Linked DNA regions of Ruminococcus albus AD2013. Each later gene encodes a partner of the first gene's protein in a complex. Links are inferred from orthologs where the notes say so. Each region holds a gene or a part of one and is shown on either strand. Other genes may lie near its edges.

Region 1 (2,907 bases):
TCTGCATCTTTCCTTTGGTGTCCATAAGCCGATGAATATTTTCGGCGGCTGGGACGACCATGTGCAGAGGCTTGAAAAGAACTGGCAGGATAAGATATGTCCCGATGATATAGTAGTTCTCCCCGGGGATCTTTCGTGGGGGATGAACTTTGAAGAGACCGAAAAGGATCTTGCTTTCCTTGACAGTCTCAACGGCACCAAGATAATATCCAAAGGCAACCACGATTACTGGTGGAACACCGTGTCGAAAATGCAGAGATTTTTTGATGAAAAGGGCTTCAAAAGCCTGAATATACTTCATCTGAACCACTATCAGTTCGGCAGTATCGGTATATGCGGCACACGCGGCTGGGTAAATGATAATTCGGAACCCGCAAGCGCAAAGGTAATAGCCCGCGAAGCCATAAGGCTGGAAATGTCGGTGAAATCTGCAATATCGGCAGGGCTGACACCCGTGGTGTTCCTGCACTATCCGCCTGTATTCGGGGAGAGCAGAAATTTCGAGATACTTGATGTACTGTATAAATACGGCGTGAAAAAGGTCTTTTACGGACATCTTCACGGCAAAGCCCACGGCTATGCCGTAAACGGTATGTATGACGGTATAGAGTACCGGCTGATATCAAGTGATTTTTTGCATTTTGACCCATTAGACATCACTGGAATTGTGCAAAGTGACAATTATTGAAAAAGTACTGGAAATACAGGTAAAAGTGTGCTATAATATTAAAGATATATTTTATTTTGGAGGAATTAGAAAATGAGTTTAAAAGCTACAAATAATGTTGGCACTAACAGCTACGAGCTGGAGATCGAGATACCCGCAAAGGATTTTGAAGATGCACTTCAGAAGGCATACATGAGAGCAAGAAAGAACATTGCTCTGCCTGGTTTCCGTAAGGGTAAGGCTCCCAGAAAGCTGATCGAGAAGACCTACGGTGAAGAGGTATTCTTCGAGGACGCTATCAATCTGCTGTACGCTCCCGTTGTTAACGGTGCTATCGATGAGTCAGGTCTTGACCTCGTTTGTCAGCCTACTATCGAAGTTACCGAGATCAACAAGGAGAACGGCGTTAAGCTGACAGCTAAGTGCACAACCAGACCCGAAGTTGAAGTTAAGGATTACAAGGGTATAGAGGTTGAGAAAACTGTCAATGCTGTAACTGACGAGGATGTTCAGAAGAAGCTTGACGAGCTGAGAGAGAAGAACGCAAGGATCGTTACTGTTGACGACAGAGCAGCAGAGAAGGGCGATACCGTTAAGATCGACTTCGAGGGCTTCAAGGACGGCGTTGCATTCGACGGCGGCAAGGCTGAGGACTTCGATCTTGAGCTGGGCAGCGGTCAGTTCATCCCCGGTTTTGAGGATCAGATCGTAGGTCACAGCACAGGCGAAGAGTTCGAGATCAACGTTACTTTCCCTGAGGAGTATCAGGTAAAGGATCTCGCAGGCGCTCCCGCAGTATTCAAGATCAACCTCAAGAGCATCTCCAAGAAGGAGCTGCCCGAGCTGGACGATGATATGGTAAAGGATTCCACAGATTTCGATACCGTTGACGAGTACAAGGCTGACGTTAAGACCAAGCTGGAAGAGGCTGCTGAGAAGGCTGCTGACGCTAAGGTCGAGGGCGATCTCTTTGACAAGGTAGTTGAGAACATGACTGCTGAGATCCCTGATGTTATGTATGACAACAGAGTAAACGAGATGGTAGCTGAGCTGGAGCAGAGAATGGCTCCTCAGGGCATCTCTCTGGATATGTATATGCAGTTCACAGGTCAGACTATCGACACCATCAAGAGAGGCTATGCTGAGCAGGCTGAGAAGCAGGTCAAGCTGAGACTGGCTCTTGAGAAGATCGCTGAGGTAGAGAATGTAGAAGTTACCGATGAGGATCTTGAGAACGAGTTCAAGAACCTGGCTGAGACTTACAGAATGGAAGTTGAGCAGGTAAAGAGCTACATACGCGCAGAAGATCTGAAGAAGGATCTGGCTGTCGGCAAGGCAGTTGATCTTATCAAGGAATCTGCTGTTATCAAGTAAGTAAAACATACATCGCCTGCACTAGTCGGGGTATCCCGACCTTTGCGGGCGAATACTTATATTTGTTTAGGAGGCATTACAATGGCACTTGTACCTTATGTAGTAGAACAGACCAGCAGGGGAGAGAGAAGTTTTGATATATTCTCCCGTTTGCTGAACGACAGGATAATCATGCTCTGCGAGGCCATAGACGATCATGTTGCCAGCCTCGTGATCTCACAGCTGCTTTATCTTGAAAGCCAGGATCCCGAGAAGGATATCGATCTGTATATCAACAGCCCCGGAGGTTCCGTAACCGCAGGTATGGCTATATATGATACCATACAGTATATCAGATGCGATGTAAATACCATCTGTATCGGTATGGCAGCATCTATGGGTGCGTTCCTGCTTTCAAGCGGTACAAAGGGCAAGAGATTCTCACTGCCCAACAGTGAGATCATGATACACCAGCCTCTTATCGGCGGAAACGGTATTTCGGGACAGTGCACCGATGTTAAGATACACTCCGATCATCTGGTCGCTACAAGAGAAAAGCTCAACAGGATACTTGCTGAAAACTCAGGCAAGAGCATAGAACAGGTAGCAGTGGATACCGAGCGCGATAATTATCTCACAGCTCAGGAAGCACTGGAATACGGACTGATCGACAAAGTTATCACTAAAAGGTAGGTTAGATCTTAATGGCTAATGATACTATGAAAAAATGTCTTTTCTGTGGTAAGCCCGAAAACAAGGTAAGGAATATGTTCTCTGCAGGTAATAACCATATCTGCGATGAATGTGTCCTCTTCTGCTATGATATCCTTGAAGAGCAGGGCAGCGTTAGCCCCAGGGCTAAGGTCACTGAAAAGAAAAAGAACAAG
Region 2 (2,761 bases), 1.6 Mb from region 1 along the record:
GTATAAGTTCTGAAGGTCGGGTCTTCTTCTGCCAGCTTAGCCAGCGCGATACCCATCTTCTCCTGACCTGCCTTAGTCTTAGGCTCGATAGCGAGCTGGATAACAGGCTCGGGGAATTCCATGGATTCCAGAATAACAGGGTTCTTCTCGTCGCAGAGAGTATCACCTGTTGTAGTATTCTTCAGACCGATAGCTGCACCGATGTCACCTGCATAGATGGTATCGATATCCTTTCTGTCGTTGGAGTGCATCTGAACGATACGTCCGATTCTCTCGTCCTTATCCTTGGTGGAGTTGTAAACGGTAGAACCTGCTGCCAGTACACCGGAGTATACTCTGAAGTATGCCAGCTTACCAACGAAGGGGTCTGTAGCGATCTTGAATGCCAGTGCTGCGAAAGGCTGATCGTCGCCTGAAATTCTCTCGCACTCTTCACCTGTATCAGGGTTAACGCCCTTGATGTGGGGAACGTCGATAGGAGAAGGCATATAGTCAACGATAGCGTCGAGCAGCTTCTGTACGCCCTTGTTCTTGTAGGAAGTACCACAAGTAACAGGAACCATTGTGTTAGCGATGGTGGACTTTCTGATAACAGCCTTCATCTCTTCGATGGTGATCTCCTCATCAGCGAAGAACTTCTCAGCCAGATCGTCATCAACTTCTGCCAGATGCTCGATCAGGTCAGCTCTGTACTGCTCAGCCTTTTCCTGCATATCAGCGGGGATATCCTCACATCTGATATCCTTGCCCAGATCATCATAATAAATGTATGCCTTCATCTCAAGGAGATCGATGATACCCTTGAAATCTTCCTCAGCGCCGATAGGCAGCTGGATCGGAACGGCATTGCACTGAAGTCTCTCGTGGAGCATATTCAGTACGTTATAGAAATCAGCACCCATGATATCCATCTTGTTGACGTATACCATACGGGGTACCTTATAGTTATCAGCCTGTCTCCAAACAGTCTCAGTCTGGGGCTCAACGCCGCCCTTTGCACAAAGAACGGTAACGGAGCCGTCGAGAACTCTCAGAGATCTTTCAACTTCAACGGTGAAGTCAACGTGGCCGGGAGTATCTATAATGTTGAGTCTGTGACCCTTCCAGTAGCAAGTAGTAGCAGCAGAGGTGATAGTGATACCTCTCTCCTTCTCCTGTGCCATCCAGTCCATTGTAGATGCACCGTCGTGTGTCTCACCGATCTTGTAGTTAACACCGGTATAGAACAGGATACGCTCAGTAGTAGTTGTCTTACCGGCGTCGATGTGTGCCATGATACCGATATTACGGTAATCCTGGAGCTTAGTTTCTCTAGCCATGATATATCCTCCTCTATACTCTTACCATCTGTAATGAGCGAAAGCCTTGTTAGCTTCAGCCATCTTGTGTGTGTCGTCACGCTTCTTGCATGAACCGCCTACACCGTTAAGAGCGTCGAGGATCTCAGCTGCGAGCTTTTCCTTCATTGTGTCCTCGTGTCTTTCACGAGAATACTTAGTGATCCATCTCAGACCGAGTGTCTGACGTCTGTCAGGTCTAACCTCCATGGGGACCTGATAGGTAGCACCGCCGACACGGCGAGCCTTTACCTCCAGCTCAGGCATGATATTGTTCATAGCCTCCTCGAAAACTTCGAGAGCAGGACGGCCTGTCTTTTCCTCTACGATCTCGAATGCTCCGTAAACGATCTTCTGGGCAACACCCTTCTTACCGTCGAGCATGATGTTGTTTACCAGACGTGTAACCAGCTTGCTGTTGTATACAGGATCCTGGAGTACGTCTCTCTTGGTAACTCTACCTCTTCTTGGCACTTTAATTCCCTCCTTCACAAATAATGAATTCATAGGTACTCGCTCTGTGACCAGACCTTTCGACCCGTCACAGCCCCGTCAGTTCCATGCAGAGTTACCGATATATATATCAATCACTCCACAAAAACTGTGGTCTCCGCTTTTACGCGGCAATGAGTTGTTCCATAAATTTTGAGCGGGATATTTCCCGTAGTGTTCGCAAGCTTGTTTTAAGCTTACTTAGCAGCGCCTGCCTTAGGCTTCTTAGCGCCGTACTTGGATCTAGCCTGCATTCTCTTAGCAACGCCCTGTGCATCAAGAGTACCGCGGATGATGTGGTATCTTACACCAGGGAGGTCCTTAACTCTTCCGCCTCTGATAAGAACAACAGAGTGCTCCTGAAGGTTATGACCGATGCCGGGGATGTATGCAGTTACCTCGTAGCCGTTGGTCAGCTTTACTCTGGCTACCTTTCTCATTGCGGAGTTAGGCTTCTTAGGAGTAGCTGTTCTAACAACTGTGCATACGCCTCTCTTCTGAGGACAGCTCTGATCGATCACTCTCTTCTTCTTGGCATTGAAGCCCTTCTGAAGTGCAGGAGCTGTAGACTTGTCTGCAAGTACGTTTCTGCCCTTTCTTACTAACTGGTTAAAGGTTGGCATGGTTTCTCTCCTTTCATCAAATAGTTACACTGACCCTATTGTCAGCGTACTCGACTATTATACATTACTTTTCCCGATATGTCAAGCGGTTTAAAATAATTTTTACACTTCACACAAATCACCCCGTCCGACAAGCAGACGGGGTGTCTATTATCCCATATTTTCCCGATAGACCGCAGTTCTTTGTCTGTCAGTATCTCTCCAGACCGGTCATTCTTATCCCTTTGTAAGTTTCGGTTTTTTCGTTTGTGAATACTACTTTACAGCCCGATGAGCCGTCGTCGGTACTGAAGCTTATGACCATATCAT

The links. Proteins that work in one complex are often made in the same cells at the same time.
Region 2: the proteins of tig (region 1) and rpsG are in contact, whole or in part, in a crystal structure (PDB 3GTY), measured with the Thermotoga maritima proteins. The link is inferred for Ruminococcus albus AD2013 from one-to-one orthologs. Residues at the interface, in WP_004081061.1 of Thermotoga maritima: Glu122, Val124, Val129, Leu130, Tyr133, Glu188, Gly259, Ile262, Tyr263, Glu266, Ser270, Glu273, Gln274, Glu277, Arg308, Gln311, Ile312, Ser315, Tyr316, Glu325, Arg329, Arg336, Leu363, Phe366, Trp367, Arg373, Leu377, Arg381, Leu384, Glu387; in WP_004081843.1 of Thermotoga maritima: Lys34, Lys52, Lys55, Glu59, Arg62, Gln63, Glu66, Asn67, Lys69, Val71, Arg95, Ala109, Lys110, Lys111, Gly112, Arg113, Pro114, Glu117, Glu121, Ile124, Ala125, Tyr127, Asn128, Asn129, Thr130, Gly131, Lys135, Asp139, Arg142, Met143.

The regions. Positions count from the first base shown.
Region 1 is NZ_JAGS01000001.1:1,643,636-1,646,542, reverse strand. The notes cover bases 70-2,900. They hold tig (trigger factor), read left to right. Parts: upstream 70-760; coding sequence 761-2,041; downstream 2,042-2,900. Other genes in these bases: clpX (ATP-dependent Clp protease ATP-binding subunit ClpX), read left to right, coding at 2,725-2,900; clpP (ATP-dependent Clp endopeptidase proteolytic subunit ClpP), read left to right, coding at 2,123-2,713; N773_RS0107225 (metallophosphoesterase), read left to right, coding at 70-688. Also shown: more of N773_RS0107225, read left to right, coding at 1-69; more of clpX, read left to right, coding at 2,901-2,907. UniProt on the Bacillus subtilis protein: Involved in protein export. Acts as a chaperone by maintaining the newly synthesized protein in an open conformation. Functions as a peptidyl-prolyl cis-trans isomerase.
Region 2 is NZ_JAGS01000001.1:3,250,151-3,252,911, reverse strand. Bases 77-2,761 are described here. They hold rpsG (30S ribosomal protein S7), read right to left. Parts: upstream 1,812-2,761; coding sequence 1,341-1,811; downstream 77-1,340. Other genes in these bases: N773_RS0114625 (hypothetical protein), read right to left, coding at 2,643-2,761; rpsL (30S ribosomal protein S12), read right to left, coding at 2,027-2,452; fusA (elongation factor G), read right to left, coding at 77-1,319. Also shown: more of fusA, read right to left, coding at 1-76.